3 regions of the Vogesella sp. LIG4 genome follow, and region 3 is predicted to be linked to each of the others. Evidence: predicted binding sites of a transcription regulator. Region 3 holds the regulator's gene; each other region holds the start of a gene.
What was found. Region 3 encodes FNR, which switches genes on or off when oxygen is low (the NO sensors DNR and NnrR bind a similar motif). Its sites were predicted from a motif close to TTGATNNNNATCAA; they were not measured.
Positions count from the first base shown of each region.

Region 1 (7,792 bases), 1.3 Mb from region 3:
GAAATCTTGCTCAGTCGTTTCTTCATGTTCAGCCTCTCCGTGTGTTGTGCGGGCATTGTGTGTAGCGGGGCCGGCCCATGTCCGGGCCGCTCAAGACATTAACATTTGCCATTGTCATTTTAAAGCACACACTGCCGCCCTGGCCGCCGGATCGTTTTCGCCGCCACAAAAAAAAGCGGCCGGTTCGCAGTGAACCGGCCCCAATGGACAATAGCAGGTCAAACTCACAAGTCGGCAGCGCCCCCCGGTGCTGCCATCTTGCTTTCGGTAGCGCGCCAGCCGCAGCTGGCGCGGCAAAGCTTTACACGCCCAGGCGGTCGCGCATGCCGTACCACCAGGCACCCATGGTCAGCATCGGCACACGGAACAGGCGGCCACCCGGGAACGGGTAGTGCGGCAGGTTGGCAAAGGCGTCGAAACGCTCGCTCTGGCCACGAATGGCCTCGGAGATGATGCGGCCGGCCAGGTGGGTGTAGGTCACGCCGTGGCCGCTGCAGCCCTGCGAGTAGTAGATGTTGCTGTCCACGCGGCCAACCTGCGGCAGGCGCGACAGAGTCAGCGAGAAGTTGCCGGTCCAGCCGAACTCGATCTTGACGTTTTCCAGCTGCGGGAAGGTTTTCAGCAGCTTCGGGCGCACCAGGCGCTCGATCTCGCCCGGGTCGCGGGCGCCGTACACGGTGCCGCCACCGTACAGCAGGCGGTTGTCGCCGGTCAGGCGGTAGTAGTCGAGCAGGAAGTTGCAGTCTTCCACGCAGTTGTCGCCCGGCAGCAGGGTCTTGGCCAGCGCCGGGTCCAGGCGCTCGGTAGTCACCACCTGGGTGCCGCACGGTAGGGTTTTTTCCGCCAGCTGCGGAATCAGGTTGCCCAGGTAGGCATTGCCGGCCACCACCACGGTGTCGGCCACCACCTCGCCCTGCGCGGTTTTCACCTTGGCGGGCTTGCCCTTCACCACGTCCACTACGGCGGACTGTTCAAAAATCTGGCCACCCAGCGATTCGAAGGCAGCAGCTTCGCCCAGCGCCAGGTTCAGCGGGTGGATGTGGCCGCCCCAGGTATCCAGCAGCGCGCCGGCGTACTGGTCGCTGGACACGATGTTCTTCATGCCGGCCCGGTCGATCAGCTTGAGGCCGGTGTGGCCGTAGCGCTCCCACAGCGCCTTCTTGGCCGCCATTTCGTCCAGCTGCTTCTGGGTGAAGGCGGCAAATACGTTGCCGTCTTTCAGATCACACTGGATATCGTATTTTGCGATGCGTTCGCGGATGATCTTGCCACCTTCGAAGGCCATGGCACCCAGTTTGCGGGCGGCCTCGGCACCGTGGCGGGCTTCGATCACATCGATATCGCGGCTATAGCTGTTGACGATCTGGCCGCCGTTGCGGCCGGATGCGCCCCAGCCCACGCGGGCGGCTTCCAGCACCACGACCTTGAAGCCGGCTTCGGCCAGGTGCAGCGCGGTGGAAATACCGGTGTAGCCGGCGCCGATCACGCAGACATCGGCACGCAGGCTGCCACGCAGCGCCGGGCGTTCCGGCGACGGGTTGGCCGAATACGCGTAGTAGGACCCGGTGTGGTCGATGGTCTGGTTCATGACAGCTCCTCGTATTATTTCTTAAACATTGCAGTGCAGCACGGCGGCTTGTGTTGAATCATTATGCAATAAATGCCGCCTTACGTCTAATATGTTAAACATAGCAGACAAAAAAAAGCCCGGCAAGCCGGGCGTGTGCGATTGCTCTCGCTTACACTTCGTGCGAATCACCCAGCGCCGCGCGCTTGGCGGACAGGTCCACGCCGGGCAGATCGCCGACGATATCCGGGTGTTCCAGCAGTTTTTCCAGCACGAAATCCACGAACACGCGGGTACGCGGTGCAATGTGGTCGCGATGCGGGAAGCAGATATAGATGGAACGTTCCATCGATACGAAGTCGGTGAGCACCGCCTCCAGCCGGCCGGCACGCACATCGGCCAGCACCTCGTGCGCCGGCAGCTGCGCCACGCCCAGGCCCAGGCGCGCCAGTTCGATCACCGCATCCACATCGTTCACGGTGTAGGTGCCGGACACTTCCAGCGGAATGCGCTCGCCGCTACGCTCGAATTCCCACTTGTACAGGCGGCCGGAGGTGGGGAACTGGAAGTTGATGCAGTCGTGTGCCGACAGCTCTTCCGGGTTGCGCGGCTTGCCGTGCTCGTCCCAGTAGCCCGGCGCAGCCACTACATACTGCGGAATGTGCGCCAGGTGGCGCGCCACCATGCGGCTGTCCGGCATCATGCCCACGCGCACGCCCACGTCGTAGCCGTCCTCGATCAGGTCGCTGAAGTGGTCGTCCATGCCGAAGAACACGCGGATCTTCGGGAAGCGGGAGCAGAACTCCTCCATCAGCGGCAGGATGAAGCGGCGGCCAAAGGCATTGGGCAGGCTGATGCGCAGATGGCCGGCCGGTTCATCGCGGCTGGCCTTCAGTTGCTGGATGGCGGAATCAAGATTGTTTACCGGGCCGCGGCACTGCGCGTAGAAGCGGCGGCCGTCCTCGGTAAGGGTGAGCTGGCGGGTGGTGCGATTGAACAGCCGCACTTCCAGTTCCTGCTCCAGGCGGGCAATGCTTTGGCTGACGGCCGCCGGCGACACCCCAAGCTTGCGGGCAGCATCGGAAAAGCTGCCGTTCTCGGCAGTGGTCATGAAGACCATCAGGGCTTTTAAAGTATCCATCAGGGTTGATCTCGTAACAGAGGTAAGGCAGTGCGCCTTGTGCACGCCATTTGAAAACGTGTCATACACAAAAGCGGATGCAATTTACAACTTCTCTGTCAAATATAAGTGAAAAAAAGCATTGCTTAAAGATATTTAAGGATCAGCTGATAAATGCCAGCAGCGTAAATGACACATAGGACAGATTTGCTGATTTACCGGCCTTCCGGCCAGTTTGCAAAGTGATGCCGTTTTGCAACAACAAGTTCCCGCTGCCAGCCTTGTTTTGTGTTGAGCCCCGATAATCTGCGATGGCATCCATGCAAAAAACTCATGCAATGAAGAAATTCCGTTGGGACGCCCACATTGCTTCGCTAAGATAGCTGTTCAAAATAACCATACAGAGGAGAGCCAGGTGACAAAGGGTATTCCGTTTGCCTGTGGCCATGTCTCCAACGGCTTGACGCACACACAGTTGACTACCTTGCTGCAATGGTTCCACACCTTGCCGCAACTGGATTCTGAACAGCAGCTGCAATGCTACCTGGACAGCCTGGCCGAGGAGAGTGGTACCGGCACCCTGCAGATTCATCATGGCCCGGTAGCCAACCAGGGCTGGCTGGGCACGCCGCGCCGCTTCTGTGCCGGCACCGTGCCGCTACTCAGCCACGGGCCGGATTGCCAGGGCGTGGGCCTGGGCAGCGAGGTGCAGTTCTTCGGTGCGGAAAACGGCGAGACCGTTGCCTGCCTGTCGCTGCACAACGACGGCCACCTGACGCAGCTGCGCGTGGACAGCACCCTGCCCGGCGCCGAGCTGCGCATGCTGGGCAGCCTGCTGCCGCACCTGCACCGCGCGCTGCAGCGCATCAGCCCGGCGCCCAGCAGCGGCAGCAACCCGCTGTCGCACCGTGAACGCGACATCTTCTACTGGATGATGCACGGCAAGACCAACTGGGAAATCGCCACCATTCTCGACATCAGCGAGCGCACGGTGAAATTCCATGCGGCCAACATCATCCGCAAGCTGGACGCCAACAACCGCATCCACGCCATCGTGCTTGGACTGCAGAAAGGCCTGGCGGCTTAACACGCCAGGCCGCCACACCAGCGGGGCGCCCGTGCCAGGCACGGCGCCCCGTTTTTCATCCGGCCCCGCTTGACCACGGTCAACGCCGGGTGCGCCTTCCCTGCCGACAATCCTGCCTTTGCTTTTTTGACGCTGGAACCGGCATGACCATCTCGCATACTTTTTCCCCGTTGATCATCCGTGATCGCCAGCTGCTGCCCATCGTGCAGGGCGGCATGGGGGTGGGCATTTCCGCCAAGCGCCTGGCCGGCGCGGTGGCGCGCCAGGGCGGCGTGGGCACCATTGCCAGCGTGGACCTGCGCCACCTGCACGACGACCTGCTGGCCGATGCGGCCAACCTGCAGGGCCAGGACGCCATCAACCGCCTGAACCGCATCGCGCTGGACCGCGAAGTGCGCGCCGCGCTGGCAGCCGCAGACGGCCACGGCCTGGTGGCGGTGAACGTGATGAAAGCGGTGGACGACCACGCCGCGCTGGTGCGCCAGGCCTGCGAATCCGGCGCGCACGCGGTGGTGATGGGCGCCGGCCTGCCGCTGGACCTGCCGGAGATGACCGCCGACCACCCGGAGGTGGCGCTGATCCCCATCCTGTCCGAATCGCGCGGCATCGGCATCGTGCTCAAGCGCTGGATGAAAAAGGGCCGCCTGCCGGACGCCATCGTCATCGAGCATCCCAACCATGCCGGCGGCCACCTGGGCGCCGCCAGCATCGCCGGCGTCAGCGACGGCAAGTTCGATTTCAAGCGCGTGCTGGAGGAAACCTTCGAGCTGTTCCGCGGCCTGGGGCTGGAGCGCGAACGCATTCCGCTGATCGTGGCCGGTGGCGTGAACAGCCATGAAAAAGTGCAGACCTACCTGGGCGAATACGGCGCCAGCGGCGTGCAGATCGGCACCGCCTTCGCGGTGACCGAGGAAGGCGATGCCCACATCGACTTCAAACGCACTCTGGCCGGGGCCAAACAGGAAGACATCGTGGAATTCATGTCGGTGGCCGGCCTGCCGGCGCGCGGCATCCTCACCCCGTTCCTGAAAAGCTACCTCAAGCGCGAGGACAAGCTGCAAGCGGCAGCCCGCGCCGACCCGCAACGCTGCACCCAGGCGCTGAACTGCCTGTCGGTATGCGGCCTGCGCGACGGCCTGGCCAAGGTCGGCCAGTTCTGCATCGACCTCAAGCTGGCAGCCGCCTTCCGCGGCGAAGTCAGCAAGGGGCTGTTCTTCCGCGGCAGCGAACCGCTGCCGTTCGGCGATGCCATCAAGAGCGTGCAGGACACCATTCGCTACTTCCTCAGCGGCGAGCAGCCACTGGATCTCAACGCCTGAGCCGGCCCCGCGCTACTTGCGGCCAACCTTGCAGCATGGTCAGGGTTGGCCGCATTTGTTACAGTCTAACGACTGTCATTGCCCTGCTACCCCTGCTGCCATGAACGCCTTCACCAGCTGTAACCCTGCCTCCGGCGAAGTGGTCTTCACCCGCCCCGCCCTCGATGCCGACTGCCTGCCACCATTGCTCACCGGCCTGCGCCAGGCGCAGCACCGCTGGTCGCGGCTGGATACCGTGGCTCGCACCGAGCGCATGCTGCTGCTGGCCGACCGCCTGGCGGCGCAGCGCCACGCGCTGGCGGAACTGGTATCGCTGGAAGTGGGCAAGCTGCTGCGCGAATGCCTGGCCGAGATCGACAAATCGGTACAGCTGATCCGCTACTACGCCGAACTGGCGCCGCGCCTGCTGGCGCCGCAGGACATCGCCACCGGCGCCAGCAAGAGCGGCGTGGCCTTCGAGCCGCTGGGTCTGGTACTGGCCATCATGCCGTGGAACTACCCGGTGTGGCAGGTGCTGCGCTTCGCGGTGCCGGCGCTGATGGCCGGCAATGCCTGCCTGGTGAAACCGGCGCCGTCGGTGCCGCAGAGCACCGCGCTGCTGCTGGACATCGTGCGAGATGCCGGGCTGGACGTGCTGGACGTGGCGTGGATCAACCACGATGCGGTGGACGACGCCATCCGCGGCGTGGACGCGGTGGCCTTCACCGGCTCCACCGGCACCGGCCGCCAGGTGGCGGCCATGGCCGGGCGCCACCTGAAAAAATCGGTGCTGGAGCTGGGCGGCAGCAACCCCTTCATCGTACTGGCCGATGCCGACGTGGAAACCGCCGCCACCGAGGCCGCGCACTCGCGCTTTCGCGACGCTGGCCAGAGCTGCAACGCCGCCAAGCGCATGATCGTGGTGCCGCAGGTGGCCGATGCCTTCATCGAAGCCTTCATGGCGCATGTGCAGGCGCTGGTGCCCGGCCACCCGGCGGATACCGCCACCACGCTGGCGCCGCTCACCCGCGCCGACCTGCGCGAGGCGCTGCACGCCCAGGTGCTGGACGCGGCGCACAACGGCGCGCGCCTGCTCAGTGGCGGCGTGATGCCGCACGGCGTGGGCTTCTACTACCCCGCCACGGTACTGGACGACGTTACCCCGGCTTGCCGCGTCTACCACGAGGAAGTGTTCGGCCCGGTAGCCAGCATCCTGCGCGCCCGCGACGAAGCCGACGCCATTCGCCTGGCCAACGACACCCCGTTCGGCCTCGGCGCCACCATCTTCAGCGCCGATACCGAACGCGCCTGGCAACTGGGCCGCGACATCGAAGCCGGCGCGGTGTTCATCAACCGCTACACCAGCTCCGACCTGCGCCTGCCCTTCGGTGGGGTAAAAGCCTCCGGCTACGGCCGCGAGCTGTCCGAGTTCGGCCTGTACGAATTCGTCAACGTGAAGACCTACTGGCAGAAGTAGCTACCGGGCCAGGCCAGGGTGGGCAAAGCGTAGCGTGCCCGCCAGTGACTCCCGCCGGTGGGCATGGCCCATGGCCTTTGCCCACCCTGCGTGTGACGAAGTACACGTTGGCCGCAAGCCTGCCCATGCCGCCGTCACAAGACAGTTGGCCGCCAGCCGGCGCGCCCCGTATCATCGCCGTTTTGCAGCCCGACGGCCTTTCACCATGAGCAATCTGATCCTGTACGGCAACCGCGACTCCGGCCACAGCTACAAAGTGCGCCTGGCGCTGGTGCTGGGCGATGTATCCCATGAATACCGCCATGTCGATCTGGCCACCGCGCGCGAGGCGCGGCCGGAGGAGTTTCGTGCCGCCAGCCGCTGGAGCGAAGTGCCGGCGCTGGTGGTGGACGGCGTGGCCATGGTGCAGTCGGACGCCATCCTGCAGTGGCTGGCGGAAAGCGAAGGCGTGCTGGCCGGCCGCCCCGGCGACAAGCAAGCAATCCGCGAATGGCTGTGCTGGGAGGCCAACCGCATCGGCCTGTCGCTGCCCAACCTGCGCTTTGCCCGCAAGTTCGAGCCACAGCCACCGGCGGTGCTGGACTGGCTGGCGGCGCGCTGCCAGCACGATCTGGACACCCTGAACAGCCATCTCGCCGGTCAGGACTACCTGCTGGCCAGCGGCTTCAGCATTGTCGACGTCTCCGCCAGCGCCTACCTGTGGTGGGCCGCCGATGCCGGCATCGATGTGCAAGCTTGGCCGCATATCGCCGCCTGGCTGGCGCGCATCGCCGCCCAGCCCGGCTGGGAACACCCGGACACGCTGATGGCGCCGGATATCGCCGAGCCGGAAGCGGAAGCCGCCGACTAGCCATGCCCGCCACGCAGCGCATCTGGCTGCAGCGCGCGGCCCCGGCCAAGCCGGCCTTCGGCGCGCCGTGCAACGGCTGCGGCGTGTGCTGCGCCAGTGCGCCCTGCCCGCTGTCGCGGCTGTTGCTGCGCCACCGCCACGGCCCCTGCCCCGCCCTCATCTGGCAGGCGGATGCCGCGCGCTACCACTGCGGCCTGCTGACGGCGCCACGGCAGTATCTGCACTGGCTGCCCGCCGCGCTGCTGCCGGCATTCGGCCGCCTGGCGCGGCGCTACCTGGCAATAGGCCACGGCTGCGACGCGGCGGTTGAAGCCTGGCCGCAAGCGGCGGATGATGCCGCCGATTGACTCTTTCCCTGTGAAAGCCCTGCGATGACCGATCTCGTCTCCCGCC
Region 1 is NZ_LT607802.1:1,669,175-1,676,966, reverse strand. Features, by position in the region: gene PSELUDRAFT_RS07880 (hypothetical protein) at 1-26, opposite strand, end outside; gene PSELUDRAFT_RS07875 (FAD-binding oxidoreductase) at 302-1,588, opposite strand; gene PSELUDRAFT_RS07870 (LysR family transcriptional regulator) at 1,740-2,708, opposite strand; gene PSELUDRAFT_RS19330 (hypothetical protein) at 2,851-3,009, opposite strand; gene PSELUDRAFT_RS19995 (helix-turn-helix transcriptional regulator) at 3,103-3,774, shown strand; gene PSELUDRAFT_RS07860 (NAD(P)H-dependent flavin oxidoreductase) at 3,918-5,093, shown strand; gene PSELUDRAFT_RS07855 (aldehyde dehydrogenase family protein) at 5,194-6,549, shown strand; gene PSELUDRAFT_RS07850 (glutathione S-transferase family protein) at 6,755-7,399, shown strand; gene PSELUDRAFT_RS07845 (hypothetical protein) at 7,402-7,746, shown strand; gene PSELUDRAFT_RS07840 (FAD-binding oxidoreductase) at 7,771-7,792, shown strand, end outside.
Region 1: PSELUDRAFT_RS07860 (NAD(P)H-dependent flavin oxidoreductase) is a predicted target of FNR. The motif match lies at 3,844-3,857, and genes of this name have one in related genera.

Region 2 (7,792 bases), 2.0 Mb from region 3:
AATTGCAAAACTGCAACTAGCAAAGAGGAGTCGGCAAATTGTGACTCAAAGTCACAGACATTGCAGTATGCTAAAACCACAATTACCATTCCTCATTTCAGTAAGAAAGAGCTTGCACAATACAGTAAAGCGGGAACTGATGATGGGCTTTTCGTTAAGAACTGGGCATGCGTAAAATACGATAACAAATACTACCTTCGAGTTCATTTCGAATCATATGGCGGCCATAGTGAGTTCGATGAAAAGGATGATTATTTTACAGAAGAAGGGCCACTAGAGCGCACAACAATCAATTGGAAAATATTTAGTAGACTGGAACGTACCTACTTCAAAGATCAGGACGACGGGGTGTTCCAATTCAATCTTGGTGATGTCTTTGGGCGATTCAAGGGAAAGTAATAATATTTTAATTTTCGCCAAAACTAGTAAAACTCTTATAAAAAGCGAAGCAGATTACAACCCAATCTAATAGTTTCCAAAACAACTTGAAAAATTGGCAATTATCACAGAATTTTAGCCCGCACTAAAAGAACAATTTACTTATTGGATTAAGATATCGCAACCATGAAAATCAATCCTACAGCGTTAAATTACATATCTGTTTTTATATTATTGCTCACACCTGTAGCCCATACTCAAACTTTGTGTACACCAATCCCAAATGGCATTTATGTTGCTGATGACAATGCCGATGAAATAGGCAAAGAAGGAAGCCGTGATAACATCATCCGTTTATTGAAGAATACAGAAAAAAATCAGACCGCCACAACTTTCGAGTTTTCAGTTGCATTATTGAAAAATGGTGATCAGCTATCGCTTTTTCGTAATATTGGCAATGAACTTGATGAGAAATATACAAATCTGTCTGTTCGTGCAGTTGCATCCTTTCCAGCAGTTTGTGAGTCATCAGGCGCATGGTTACTGCAGACCAGTCAATATTACCCTGAGGATCTGAATTTTTTTGGCAAGCCACGTAGAAAATCAAGAAAACTACCAGAACCCGTACGTATGTTCATATGGTTAGAATCAGTAGAATTAGGGGTGTTACGCATAAATAACTGCAAAGCAGAAGTGCAGAAAAATGGCAAATGGACCCCCTTTGGAAAGTATGACTCTGTCGATCTATGTCTTAATTTAAAATCAAGTAGAATTTTCGACATACGACCTGACATACATGGGCGACAAGGCTGGCAAGGGGCGTTCTAGTATTTAGCAATTCAGGTTGCGGTCTAGATTAATCGCAAAACCGCACCCAAAATAAATTTTTTACTTTTAAGCCACAAAGAAAATGGTAAAAACTCTCAAACATAGTGTTACACGACTAAAAAAACCTAACACAACCATCAATGCCTACACCATTATATTAACATCTATTATTTTATCTACCAGTGCATTTGCTGGACCCACAGGCAACGAATATACTACACAAATTAAATGTGGCAATCTTACAGCAAAAATCACCATAGAGTGCCAAAGCGATACCGATGAATTTACTCCTGGTCACTGCAAACTGCCTGGCATACTAACTCTTACAAATGAAAAAACTTCCGATCATAAGATTTTCGCAATTCCTAACTTAGAAAAACAAGAAATTATCTCATACATAAAACACAAAACATACCATGTCCTATACCCAAGAGTCATGAGCTGCGCCACTATAAACAATGATAACTATCTAGCAATCTCCTATTATGGAAATGAAAAACAAAACCCCTGGAATGAATTAGATGAATTTTATAGCAAAAATGGAGAAAAGCTAACCGGAAAACAAGAAGATATTTTAATTAATTATTTCGCCACCAACTCCAGCAAGACCACAAGCAAATATGTAAGATTAAACAGCAACAACCAATAACAAAAGCGAATCATACAAAACAAAATTCTATAAAAAATCAGTTAATAAATCTTACCGATTCGCTATTTCATAAATCAACGAATCATAGTGCAATTCACCGTAAAATCAGTAGAAACCCACGCTTAAAATGCAAATAAAAATAGCAGAAAAATCCAAGAAATTCATTGCAGCGATGACTTTCATACTAATCACGCCCACCGCGAATTCTGGTATTAGAGAGTCCTTCTACATCTTAACCTATCCTCTAAACAAAAATTCTGAGGAGGCGTTAGAAAAGCCGCTTGATAGATTTTTCAACAAAAAGCTCAATGAAAAACTCTACCGATGCTCGGCTAAAAATGACTTCCCAGAAGAACTAGCGTTTGAACGAGTATTTACAAAACGAAAGCCGCCTTCACTAGAAAAATCAGATGTTGAGAAAGCCATTTCTGGCGAAAAAGCAAGCATCACAAAGTTACAAAACTTAATAAAATCATATCACGACGAAAAAGCTCCGCATGGCTTTGACATCTTTATTACATATGCAATAAAAAACAAAAAAGTCATGTTTTACCTTACAGCACCAGACACGAATGGATTTTCTATTATTACAACCAACAGCACAAACGAATCAGCGATCGCCAATACCCTCTGTCCTGCCATAAAAAACATAGGATTTTCGCCATATATTGAGCCATAAAATTAAGTGCTTATTACCCCGCCTGTAGTAAGGACCGGCAAACACCAATTCAACATCTCATCCAAATAATCGCGCCATACTGCACAAACATTTGGTGATCCCAAACAATCAATTTCACCAAAATATAATTTACTATTTTCACTGCAATTAAACAAAATTGCTACAAATCGAAAATCATATGACCACCAAACTCGTGCTTGCCACCACCCTACTGCTCTCGCAATATGCGCTGGCAGCTTGTGACAAAAATGACTGGCAGCAGTTGATCCGCCAAGCGACAGCCCCGGCTGTCGCCACTTATGTGCAGCAGCATCATTGTGATATCGATCAGGATCTGGACAACATTTCCAAGACCCCACTGGTTTACGCAATTGATGCCCGTAACCGCGCGGCGGTGCAGGCGCTGCTGCAAGCCGGTGCTGATCCCAACGTTGATGGTTACGATGGCAAGACGCCGCTGTTCTATGCGGTAACCGCCAAGGAACTGGGGATTGTTCAGGATTTGATTGCGAAAGGTGCCGACGTGAATGCAAGCACCCGCACCAGCGAGATTACCGTGTTGATGGCAGCCGTACTCGGCTCCAGCCCCGCCATTGCCGCCTATCTAGTCGCTCACGGAGCATCATTAGATGAACAAGACAAATATGGCCAAAAGCCTCTCAACTATGTCGGCAAGCTCCCTGCCCAACGTCGAGCCGCAATGTATGCGACATTGAAGAAGCCTTGAGCCAAAAGTTGTGGGGTAATTCAAACGGCAATACGCAGGCTGGCGTTTGCCAGCGCCCCCTGCGCCACCGGGCAAACCCGGACAAGCATTGGGGCAGCCGCAGCCGCCCCGATAACAGCGCCGGCAAGGCCGGGGAGCCTTGCTGTAGCACCAGTGCGGGGTTATGCCCCCGCTGCAAAAGGTTGGCCGTTGCGGCCAACCTTCCCTCCCTACACCGCCATGAAGCGCGCCAGCGGCGTGTCCTGCCAGTCCACGCTGTCCAGCAGGTTTTTCACCGTCAGCCCCAGTTCGGTATCGCCTTCGATGCGCAAGCGGCGGTTGAAGAACAGGGTGTCCGGGTCTTCTTCGCGCAGCATCAGGCGGGCAAAGTCGGCCAGGTTGGCCGCAAGCAGCAGGTCGTGCGGTGTGTCGGCGCGGCTGCCGACGAAGCGGCTGCCGTCGCTGGCAAAGTGCAGGCTGATGCCGGCATCCAGCACGCGGATGCAGAACTGGCGCCCGGCCAGCAGGCTGTGGTCCACCGGCAGTACGCCGCGTGCGGCCAACAGGTTGAGCATGCGCACCATGCCCCACACCGGCGGGGTGGCCGGCAGTTTGCCCAGTACGCGCGCCAGTGCGGTCGGTACTTTCAGATCAGGCACAGCCATGGGCGGCCTCCTTCAGTACGATGCCGGCCTCGCCGTGCCAGTAGCCGTTCACCAGCGGCCCCGGCGCCAGGGTGGCCAGGTCGGTTTCCGGCTGCTCGCCGGCGATGGCGTCGGCAAAAGCCTGTACCACGGCCGCCAGTTGCTGGTGCTGCGGGCTGATGCGCAGCGCGTGCACGCCGCGTGCCGGCAACTCGGCGATTTCACCCAGCAGGCTGTGGCACCCGGCGGACTGGGTCTGGATGCCGTTGATGGCCAGGAAGTCCTGCGCTTCGCGCGTGGCCAGGGTCATGCCGTCCGGGTGCTCCAGGCAGCGGAACTGGCAGTCGTCCTTGTTCAGCTGGTAGTGGCGCGCGGTGAAGCAGCGCGAGGAGAACGCCAGCGGCAGCCGGCCCCAGGCGAACACCTCGGTTTCGATGTCGGCATTGGCCTGGGCGATCAGGCGCACGGTGGCGCCCGGCATTTCCACCGGCGGTACCCAGCGCTGCGCGCCCAGGCGGCGGTACAGCCGCAGGGTGTCGCTGTTGTAGATGTTGAGGTGCGGGCCGGCAACGAACGGCAGGCCGCGCTGTTGCAACAGGTGCACCGCGCCGGCGTCGTTGGCTTCCACCAGCGCTGCGCCGTTGTCGATCAGCTTGCGCAGCCGCTTGAGGTCGGATTCGCTTTCCAGCAGCGCCTGGCTGGACAGCACCGCCTGCTTGCCGCTGGCGGCGATGTCGGCGGCCAGCGCGATCCAGTCCTGGGTGCGCAGCTGCTGACGGCGCGAGCACACCACCTCGCCCAGGTACAGCCGTTGCAGCGGCCAGCTGCTGGCCTCGGCGTAGAAGTTCATTACCTGGTCGCGCGGCCAGAAATACAGCAGCGGCCCCAGGACCAATTGCAGCGGTAGGGACATGTTAGTCATTTCCATGGTCGGTTGTAGGCGCCCAGCGTCACTTGCTGGCCCTCGGAGAGTTTGCCCAGCGTGGCCATGGCCAGCGGGTCGGCGTGGCGGCCACCCTGCGCGGCCTTGTCCAGCGCCTGGCGCAGTACGCGGGTTACCTGCGCCACGTAGGCCGGGCTGCGCTGGCGGCCTTCCACCTTGATGGCGGCCACGCCGATGCGCAGGATCTCCGGCAGCAGGGGCAGTACGTTGAGGCTGGTGGGCTCTTCCAGCGCGTAGCCGGTGCTGCCTTCCACCTCGAAGCGGCCCTTGCACAGCGTGGGGTAGCCGCTGGGTTCGTCCGGTGCGTAGCGGTCGATCAGGATGCCGTTCAGCCGCGCATCCATGCCTTGCGCACCCTCCTCCCAGCGCACGAAACGCGCCGGCGAGCACACGCCGTGGGTGTTGGGCGACTGGCCGGTGGCGTAGCTGGACAGCAGGCAACGGCCTTCCACCATCACGCACAGGCTGCCGAAGCCGAACACTTCGATCTCCACCGAGGTATGGGCGATGACCTGCTCCACCTGCGCCAGCGTCAGCACCCGCGGCAGCACCGCGCGCTGCACGCCGAACAGCTGCTGCGCCAGGTTGACCGCCTCGTAGTTGCTGGCCGAGCCCTGCACCGACAGGTGCAGGCGCAGGTTCGGGTGGCGGCGGCTGGCGTAGTCCATCAGGCCGAAGTCGGCCAGGATCACCGCATCCACGCCCAGGTCGGCGGCTTCGTCCACCGCACGCTGCCAGCGCGCGCTGTCGGCCTCCTGGGCGAAGGTGTTGATGGCCAGCAGCGTCTTCACGCCCTTGGCACGGGCGTAGCGTATGCCCTCGGCAGCGCTGTTGGCATCGAAATTCAGCCCGGCGAAGTTGCGGGCATTGGTGTCGTTCTTCAGGCCGAAGTACACGCAGTCGGCGCCATTGTCGACCGCGGCCTTGAGCGAAGGCAGGCTGCCCGCCGGGCAGACCAGTTCGGGAAGCGGCATGGTGAAAATCCTTGCAAGCAAAACGGACAGACCTTAGCCCAGCCGCCGCTGTGCGCCATTGCCGCAAATCAAGCATTTATCCGCATGCGTGCGGCCAACCGTTTACTGCAATGCAGCATAACGCCTATGATATGCAGCTGTTCACCCGCCTGCCCCATCATGATCGTCCGCCCCCGCTACCACTGGTTCAGCCTGCTATTCATCTGGCGCGGCTCTGTCGTACCGCGCATTCTCAGCCGCCTGATGCTGGTGCTGTGCATCTCGCTGTTGGCCTGCCTCACCGCGCCGTGGTGGGTGAGCCATCACGCGCAGTCGTCGCTGAACATCTACATCTTCACCCTGCTGGGGGTGTCGCTGGCCATCTTCCTGGGTTTTCGCAACTCGGCCAGCTACGACCGCTTCTGGGAAGCGCGCAAACTGTGGGGTGCGCTGCTGATCGCCGGGCGCGAGCTTACCGGCAAGAGCCTGGCGCTGGCGCCGGCCGCGCCGCAGACCGCGCAGCTGATCGACGGCCTGTGCGCCTTCATCTACGCGCTGAAGGGCCACCTGCGCCAGGATGACATCGGCCCGCACCTGCAGCGGCTGCTGCCGGAACAGGTTCGCCAGCGGGTACTGGCCGGCCGCAACAAGCCGGCGCTGGTCGCCGCCTGGCTGCAGCAGCTGCTGGCCGACATGCGTCGCGACGGCTGCATCAATGACTGGCAATGGCAGATGCTGGATCGCAATATGGACATGCTGCTGGAGGCACAAGGCGGCTGCGAGCGCATCAGCGGCACGCCGATTCCGTTCACCTACCGCGTGCTGCTGAACCGCACCGTCACCATCTACTGCATGCTGCTACCCATCGGCCTGACCACCAGCATCGGCTGGCTCACCCCGCTGATCGCGGTATTCGTCGCCTACACCTTCCTGGCGCTGGATACCCTGGGCGACGAGTTGGAAGAGCCGTTCGGCAAGGAAGGCAATGACCTGCCGCTGGCGGCCATGAGCCACAATATCGAGGCCTCGCTGCGCGAGATCCAGGGCGTGCCGCTGGAAGTGGAAGCGCCACGGCCGGAAGGCATCTACCTGCACTGAGCATCCGCTCCCGCAGCAAAGCAAAAAGGTTGGCCGCATGCGGCCAACCTTTTTGCTTTCCCGGCCCCCGCTTAGGGCTGGATCACATCCAGCGCATCGGTAAAGATGCCGTCCACCCCCCACTGCCGCAGCTCGGCGGCGCGTGCCGGGTCGTTCACGGTATAGGCCAGCACACGGTAGCCGGCGGCGCGTACCGCCGCCACCCGCTCTGTAGTCAGCAGCAGGTGGTCGCTGTGCAGCGACACCGCCTGCAGCTCGGCCAGCCGCGCCGGCCAGTCCTCCGGCCAGCGTTCTTCGATCAGCCAGCCGCGCGGCAGCTGCGGCGCGGCGTCACGCGCCGCCAGCAGCGCCTCCCAGGCAAACGACGACAGCAGCGGCGGCGCCGGGTGGCCCTGCCACAGCGCGGCGGCCAGCGTGGCCACCGCGTGGCCGGTTTCCGCCTCGCGCCCCGGGCAGGGTTTGATCTCTACATTGGCCAGCAGCCGGTGCGCGCGGCAGTAGGCGGCGATGCTGGCGAAGGTGGGCAGCGGCTCGCCAGCAAAGCGCGGCGCGAACCAGCTGCCGGCATCCAGCCGCGACAACGCGGCGATGTCGTACTGCGCGGCCAGGCCGCTGCCGTTGCTGGTGCGCTGCAGGGTGTCGTCGTGCAGCAGGAAGCTCACGCCGTCGTGGCTGAGCTTGACGTCGAACTCCACCGCGCCATAGCCGTGTTGCACGGCGGTGGCCATGCCGGCCAGGGTGTTCTCCGGTGCCAGCCGGCCGCCACCGCGGTGGGCGAACAGGTAGGGGTAAGGCCAGTCTTGCATGTTGTTCTCCAATCTTGTTCGGGCTGGCTACTTCGGCATAGCGCCGGACAAAACATCGTAGGGCAGGTTGGCCGCAAAGCCATACCCGCGCGGGTATGAAGCGCTGCT
Region 2 is NZ_LT607802.1:2,559,961-2,567,752, reverse strand. Features, by position in the region: gene PSELUDRAFT_RS19400 (hypothetical protein) at 1-399, shown strand, start outside; gene PSELUDRAFT_RS19395 (hypothetical protein) at 565-1,206, shown strand; gene PSELUDRAFT_RS19390 (hypothetical protein) at 1,289-1,855, shown strand; gene PSELUDRAFT_RS19385 (hypothetical protein) at 1,983-2,534, shown strand; gene PSELUDRAFT_RS12160 (ankyrin repeat domain-containing protein) at 2,713-3,261, shown strand; gene PSELUDRAFT_RS12155 (SCP2 domain-containing protein) at 3,471-3,905, opposite strand; gene PSELUDRAFT_RS12150 (U32 family peptidase) at 3,892-4,797, opposite strand; gene PSELUDRAFT_RS12145 (peptidase U32 family protein) at 4,803-5,801, opposite strand; gene PSELUDRAFT_RS12140 (bestrophin family protein) at 5,961-6,878, shown strand; gene ugpQ (glycerophosphodiester phosphodiesterase) at 6,950-7,684, opposite strand.
Region 2: PSELUDRAFT_RS12145 (peptidase U32 family protein) is a predicted target of FNR. The motif match lies at 5,860-5,873, and genes of this name have one in related genera.

Region 3 (7,792 bases):
GAGCGCAGCGGCCCGGTGGTACTGATCAGCGCCGGCGTCGGCATCACCCCGATGCTGTCCATGCTGGAACAGCTGCTGCAACAGGACAGCCCGCGCAGCATCCGCTTCCTGCATGCCTGTCGCCATGGCGGCGTGCACGCCTTCCGCCAGCAGCTGGACAACTGGAGCCGCGAATACCCGCAGCTGCAGGCGCACACCTGGTACGAGTTCCCGCGTGCCGGGGACGTATCCGGCCGCGACTACCAGCAAGTTGGCCGCATGGCACTGAACACCGTTGCCGCCGATGCCGTGCTGCCCGATGCCGACTACTACCTGTGCGGCCCGCTGCCCTTCATGCAGCAGCAGAAGCAGGCGCTGCTGGCCCTGGGCGTGGACGCTGCGCGCATCCATGCCGAGGCCTTCGGCACCGGCGGCGCCGGCCTGTAATTGAGCGGACGGCGCAGGCGGCGTATGCTCCTACCTTTGCCCTAGACCACAGCAGCCATGCAACTTACGCATTTCACCGACCTCGGCCTGCGGGTACTGATGTACCTGAGCGAGCCGCGCGATACCCCGGTAACCATCGGCGAAATCGCCGAGCAGTTTTCCGCCTCGCGCAATCACCTGGTGAAGGTGGTGCACTTCATGGCGCAACAGGGCTGGCTGGCCACCAGCCGGGGCAAGGGTGGCGGCCTGGCGCTGGCACGCGCGGCCAGTCAGTACCGGCTGGGCGAGGTGATCCGCACGCTGGAAGACATCGGCGACCTGATCGACTGCGCCGAGCCGCCGTGCTTCCTGCGCGGGCGCTGCCGCCTCAAGGGCGTACTGGACGAAGCGCTGCGGGCATTCTTTGCCGTGCTGGACCGCTACACCCTGGCCGACGTGGTGGCCAGCCCCACCGCCGAGGCGCTGGTGGTGCTGCATCGCATGGGGCTACAGGCACGCGTCTGAGCCCTGCGGCCAATCCCAGAAACACAAAAAGCCCGGCAACTGCCGGGCTTTTTTACTGGCGCAAGGCGCTCAGATGGTCTTGGAGTAGCGCGCCTTGGTCTCGCGCTCGCGCAGGTGGCGGTCGAACACCATGGCGATGTTGCGGATCAGGAAGCGGCCCTTGGGCGCCACCATCAGGAAATCACCGTCGAAGGTCAGCAGGCCCATGTGCTGGAACTCGCGGATCAGCGGCAGCTCGTCGGCAAAGTAATTGGCGAAATTGATGCCGAAGGTTTCCTCGATCGCCTCCACCGACAGCGAGAAGCGGCACATCAGCGACTGGATCACGCTGCGACGCAGGATATCGTCCTGGGTCAGCGTCATGCCGCGCAGCACCGGCAGGTGGCCGGCATCCAGCGCCGCGTAGTAGGCATCAATGTCCTTCTCGTTCTGCGAATAGCACGGGCCGACCTTGCCGATGGACGACACGCCCAGGCCGATCATGTCGCAGTCGGCGTGGGTGGAGTAGCCCTGGAAGTTGCGCTGCAAACGGCCCTGCTGCAGCGCGCGGGTCAGCTCGTCATCCGGCTTGGCAAAGTGGTCCATACCGATGAACACGTAGCCGGCATCGGTAAGCTGCTGCACCGAGTGCTGCAGGATATCCAGCTTGTGCGCGGCGCTGGGCAGATCGGCCTCGTTGATGCGACGCTGCGGCATGAACACGCTGGGCAGGTGCGCGTAGTTGTACAGCGCGATGCGGTCCGGGTTCATCGCCACCACCTTGTCCACGGTGCGGCGCACCGACTCGGCGTTCTGCAGCGGCAGGCCGTAGATCAGGTCCACGCTCACCGACTTGAAGCCGGCCTCGCGCGCGGCGTCGATCACGGTGAGGGTTTCTTCCTCGCTCTGGATGCGGTTCACCGCCTGTTGCACCGCCGGGTCGAAATCCTGGATGCCCACGCTCATGCGGTTGAAGCCCAGCCGGCCCAGGTGCAGCACGGTGTCGCGGCCAACCTTGCGCGGGTCTATCTCGATGGAAAACTCGCCGTCAGGCAGCAGCTCGAAATACTTGTTGATCACCGCCATCACCCGGCTGAGCTGCTCGTCGGACAGGAAGGTGGGCGTGCCGCCGCCAAAATGCAGCTGGATCACCTTCTCGCGGTAGCCCAGGCGCCCCGCCACCAGCGCAATTTCCTTTTCCAGGTAATCCAGGTACTGGTCGGCGCGGCTCTTGTCCTTGGTGATGATCTTGTTGCAGCCGCAGTAGTAGCAGATGGTGTTGCAGAACGGCACGTGCACGTACAGCGAGATCGGCCGGTGGCTGGCGCCGATGGCGTGCTGCTGCAACCAGTGTTCGTAATCCTTCACGCCGAAACCGCCATGAAAACGGTCTGCAGTCGGGTAGGAAGTGTAGCGCGGGCCGGAACCTTCAAGCTTTTCGATAAGCTCCCGATCGAAAATACACTGGGTCGGCATAAACGGTGTGGTGGGTGTCATAGCTGTTCTTGCTTGGAAAACTGGTGGTGGGCTGGTAAATTTGCGCTAATTGACACTTGCCGCGCTTTGACACGCGTCAAGTCAAGCCTCCAGCCTTGCGAATCCGGAAACCATGACCGAGCAATCCCCCACCCTGCACACGCTGAAAGTGTCGTGCTCCAATTGCAGTCTGCGTGAACTCTGCCTGCCGGTTGGCCTCAACCGCGAAGAAATGGCCCAGCTTGATGCGGTGATCCGCCAGAGCCGCCGCCTGAAGCGTGGCGAGTACCTGTTTCACTCCGGCGAGGGCTTCCGTTCGCTATATGCCGTGCGTACCGGCTTCTTCAAAACCTGCGTCTCCAGCCAGGACGGCCGCGAGCAGGTAACCGGCTTCCAGATGTCCGGCGAGCTGATGGGCCTGGACGGCATCTCCACCAGCCAGCACGGCTGCGACGCCATTGCGCTGGAAGACAGCGAGGTGTGCGAGCTGCCGTTCAACCGCATGGAGACCCTGGGCCGCGACATTCCCAGCCTGCAGCACCATTTCTTCCGCCTGATGAGCCGCGAGATCGTGCGCGACCAGTCGGTAATGCTGCTGCTGGGCAATATGAAAGCCGAAGAGCGCCTGGCCGCCTTCCTGCTCAACCTGTCGCAGCGTCTGTCGGCACGCGGCTTTGCCGCTTTCGACTTCATCCTGCGCATGAGCCGCGAGGAAATCGGCAGCTTCCTGGGCCTGAAACTGGAAACCGTCAGCCGCACGCTGTCCAAGTTCCAGCAGCAGGGCTGGCTGAAAGTGGACCACAAGCACATCCAGGTACTGCAGCCGGAAGAACTGAAGGCACTGGTGGCCGGCTGCGCGCAGGCCAACACCCTGCGCTGAGCGCCAGCCGTGCAGATCCAACGCCCCGCCGATGCGGGGCGTTTTGTTTTGGGCGGACTTGCGGGGGAGGAGAAAACGTAATCCGGCCTATGCAATGGAATTGTCGGGTGAAACCTGCCGTAGGGCGGGTTGGCCGCAGGCCATACCCGCGCGATGGGAACGCTGCACGCGGGTATGAAGCGTTGCTTCTACCCGCCCTACAAGCTTGCGGCCAACGTTGTGGCACGCCCAAAACCCATGGCAGCACCGGCAAAACAGCTCCGCACAAGGTTGGCCGCATGGCGGTGGAACACCTCGTGAGGCTGCCGCCCTACAGCATGCCTATCGACAACGCCGCCGCCAGCGTGGCGCCCAGTTCGGCGGCCTCCGCCAGCACCTGCGGCGTCACCTCCCCCTTCACCAGCAAGGGTGGCAATGCCTCGTGCAGCGGGTAGCCGCTGGCGATGCGGCGAATGGCGGTGAGTGCACCCTGGCCGTCGTTGCCGGCACTGATGATCACCGCGTACGGCAGTCCCTCCACCTTGCCCTGCGCCGGGTAGAAGGTGCGGTCGAGAAAATCCTTCAGCGCACCGGCCATGTAGCCGAAGTTCTCCGGCGTGGCCAGCACCAGCGCCTGGCAGGCCAGCAGGTCGTCGATACCGGCCTGCAGTGCCGGCAGCACCCGCACCGCCACATTGTCCTCGCCACCGGCCGCCGCGGCGGCAGCCGTCACCAGCGCGTGGGTGTGGCCGCTCTGGCTGGCGTAGACGAACAGCAGGGTTTTCATGCCGCGCTCACGAGGCGGCCAGCGTGCGCTGCAGTTCGACCAGCATGCCGGGCAGCGGCCAGTCATCGCGCACCACGAAGCCGCGGGCGATTTCGTGCCAGTCGCCATCCGCGCCCGGCACCAGTTCGGCCACCAGCCGCGCACCGTCGGCCTCGGCCAGTACCGCGCGCAGCTGCGGCAGGGTCAGCACCGCCTCGGCGGCGGCGCGCGCCGGCGCCAGCCAGCTCAGCCGCGGCAGCAGCAGCCAGCGGCTGTCGGCACTGTGCTGCGGCCAGGCCGCGGACAAATGCCGCCACCAGCCGCAGCAGGCGTCGCTATTGCACGGGAATTGCGGCCGCGGTGCCCCCGGGTAGAACAGCCAGCCGGTAAGGCGGCTGTAGGCCGGGCAGCCGGCAAAACCGGCGGGCAGCTGCGCCGCCGGGTGACAGCTCAGCGCCAGCTGGCTGGCGAGCTTGCGGTATTTCAGCGGCCAGGCATCGCGCAGACTGGGGCCGACCAGCTCGCCACCGGCATCATCCAGTTGCAGGTAGAACTTGCTGGCGGCCTCCAGGTGCAGCGGCTGGCCATCGACACGCAGCAGGAAGTCGAATTCGCCGACGCTGCGGCCGTGCTCGGCCAGCGGCAGGTTGGCCGCCACGCAATCGATGTGGCTCGCATGGGTGAACCAGAACGCCAGCAGCTGCTCGGCATACACGCCCAGCCGCCGCGTGGGCCGCGCCGCCAGCCAGTCCAGCAGCGGCTGCGGTGCGGCATCCAGCGCCGTGAGCTGCGGCCAACCTTGCGGCCCCAGCAGGCGCGCGCAGTCGATTTCGGCGCCGCTATGCCACGGCGCCGCGGCGGTGAGCAGGAAAGCAAGATCGCGCACCGGCTGGCAGCGCAGTGCCGTGTAAGGTTCGGCCAGCCGGTGGCGATAGTCGGGCACCTCGGAAAACGCCAGCTTTCGTCGCGATCCTGCGTTGCTCATAAAAAATTCCTCCTTACATATCAAGCATATGCTGCGTCGGAATTGTTCATTCGCGCCTTGTCTCGCTTAGAAATCCGGGTTTCTCGAGGTACCCTGTTCATGATGCGCTGTCGCCCCCGTCGCCGCCCTGCTCCTTGCCGGCCAGACGCTGCGCCTGCTTGTAGAAGCCGCGCAGGATGTCGATCTCCTCGCGCAGCAGGCCGGCGCGATGGAACATGGTGCGCAGGCGGCGGATCATGCGTTCGCTGTTGCGGCGGCGGTAGTAGCCGATGTCTTCCAGCGTGGCGTCCAGGTGGTCCACCATGCCGTCCACCTCGCCCTGGGTGGCGCTGTTGCCGTCCGGCTTCAGGTAGTCGACGGTGAAGCCGGTGTGGCTGAACAGCTCGTAGGTCATCACCTGCACCGCCATGGCGAGGTTGAGCGAGAAGTAGTCCGGGTTGCCGGGAATGGTCACCAGCCGGTTGCACTGCTCCACTTCCTCGATGGACAGGCCGAAGGTCTCGTTGCCGAACACCAGCGCCACCTGCTCGCCTTCACGCGCGCGGGCGATCAGCTCCGGCGTGGTTTCGCGCGGGGTGGACAGCGGCGTGGTGAGTTCGCGGCGGCGGCTGGTCAGCGCGCAGGCCACGGTCACGTCGGCCAGCGCCGCGGCCAGCGTGGGCACCACGATGGCAGTCTGCAGCACGTCCACCGCACCGGAAGCCAGGGTGTCGGCCTCCTCGGACGGGAACACCTTGGGCTCCACCAGGTACAGCCGGGTGAGGCCCATGGTTTTCATCGCCCGCGCCGCCGAACCGATATTGCCCGGGTGGTTGGGACGCGCCAGCACGACGCGAATGTTCTTCAAAAAATCAGGTACTTGGGGTTTATTCATTGGGTGTTTTTGCGTAGAATCGCGGGTCTTTCCGAAACGCCCGCCACCGCGGCGGGGTTTTGTCGCTCCTTAACCCAGACAGTTTACGGCAGGCGTTGGCCGCAAGGCGGACAACGATTGCCTATTTCCTATTGTGAGGCCGTCAATGCATCCTATGCTCAATGTCGCGGTAAAAGCCGCTCGCCGTGCCGCCAATGTGATCCAGCGCGCATCGCTGAACCTGGACACCATTCGCGTCGAAAACAAAAAGCACAACGACTTCGTTTCCGAAGTGGACCGTGCTGCCGAACAGGCGATCATTGAGGTCATTCTGGATGCGTATCCGAAGCACGGGATTCTAGCAGAAGAGTCCGGCGCTTCCGGCCTTGGCGCCGCCGAATACGAGTGGATCATCGATCCGCTGGACGGCACCACCAACTTCATTCACGGCCACCCGCAGTACTGCATCTCCATCGCGCTGGCACACAAGGGCCAGATCCAGCAGGGCGTGGTGTATGACCCGAACCGCAACGATCTGTTCACCGCCAGCCGTGGCGTGGGCTCGTTCCTGAACGACCGCCGCATCCGCGTATCCAAGCGCATCAACATGAACGAATGCCTGATCTCCACCGGCTTCCCGGTAGTAGACCAGAGCATGCTGGACACCCACCTCGACATTCTCAAGGACGTGCTGAAGAAAACCGCCGGCGCCCGCCGCGAAGGCTCCGCCGCGCTGGACCTGTGCAACGTGGCCTGCGGCCGCGTGGATGGTTTCTTCGAATTCAACCTCAAGCCGTGGGATATCGCTGCGGGCAGCCTGATCGTGCAGGAAGCCGGTGGCATGGTTACCGACTTCCAGGGTGAACAGACCTGGTTCGAAAGCGGCGACATCGTGGCCGCGCCGCCGAAAGTACTGGGCCAGCTGCTGCCCATCATCGCGCAACACGTGAAGTAAGCACGCCGCAACGCGGCAAAGCAAAGCCCCCGTGCGCTAATACCGCCGGGGGCTTTGTGCATTCGGGAACTGCCGGCCGTGCCGGCGCCTCCAAGCGCCATGCCGATCGACCCTCACACGCTGCACGGCAGTAAATGGACCGCCGTTACTCCGCAGCAGCCGGAAAAACACTTCATGGTAGTCAAGGTGGAGCATGACGCCTTCGACACCCGGAAGGTGCTGCGCATCACGCTGGAAGCAGTGTGGACGCATCGCCGCTGCACCCTGCCCTGGCGCGAGCTGATGGATGAGGCGTGCTGGCGGCACGGCTGGCTGTAGCCGCGCAAAAAAAAAAAAGGGGTACGGCCCACCACCGTACCCCCAAACACACACACATCAAGAGGATCTTTGCCGGCTTAGGCCGCCGGCGGCCTTACTGCTCGTCGTCGTGCGACTTGGCTTTCTTGATGAAGTAACTCACCACGACGCTGACGATGACGGTTGTAACGCTGATGACGATGATGCTCAGTCGACCTACATCATCTGAAAGCAGTTGTTTCCACAGTTCCATGATGCTCTCCCTCCGGCTACCCGGCATTCAATCCGAATGAGGCGATCATACCCCCGTTCACACTAGGGGCTTTGATGCAAATCAAGCCGTCAGCATAGCGGTAACCGTTTGTATCGCCGCAGCGCAACAAGGCGCACAGTCGTGCGTAAGCCCATGAAAAAAAGGGCAGAATTTCTTCTGCCCTTTTGCGTTGGCGCAATGTTTGCCACTCAGGAATAGCTTAATCCGCGCGCCTTGCCCCAGAACACGCGGTAGGCAAATACGGTGTAGGCAATGATGGCCGGCAGCACCACCGCGGCGCCAGCCAGGATCACCCACAGCGCCTCCGGGTCGCTGGCTGCCTGCCAGATGTCCAGCCGGCCGATGACGATCTGCGGGAACACGCTGTAGGCCAGCCCCCAGAACGCCAGCAGCACGATGCCCACCGTGGCGGCAAACG
Region 3 is NZ_LT607802.1:410,193-417,984, forward strand. Features, by position in the region: gene hmpA (NO-inducible flavohemoprotein) at 1-426, shown strand, start outside; gene PSELUDRAFT_RS01960 (Rrf2 family transcriptional regulator) at 484-930, shown strand; gene hemN (oxygen-independent coproporphyrinogen III oxidase) at 1,000-2,406, opposite strand; gene fnr (fumarate/nitrate reduction transcriptional regulator Fnr) at 2,519-3,265, shown strand; gene PSELUDRAFT_RS01975 (flavodoxin family protein) at 3,576-4,031, opposite strand; gene PSELUDRAFT_RS01980 (DUF1853 family protein) at 4,039-4,995, opposite strand; gene PSELUDRAFT_RS01985 (RNA methyltransferase) at 5,093-5,869, opposite strand; gene PSELUDRAFT_RS01990 (inositol monophosphatase family protein) at 6,015-6,803, shown strand; gene PSELUDRAFT_RS01995 (TIGR02450 family Trp-rich protein) at 6,903-7,121, shown strand; gene PSELUDRAFT_RS02000 (DUF3149 domain-containing protein) at 7,216-7,353, opposite strand; gene PSELUDRAFT_RS02005 (cytochrome d ubiquinol oxidase subunit II) at 7,563-7,792, opposite strand, start outside.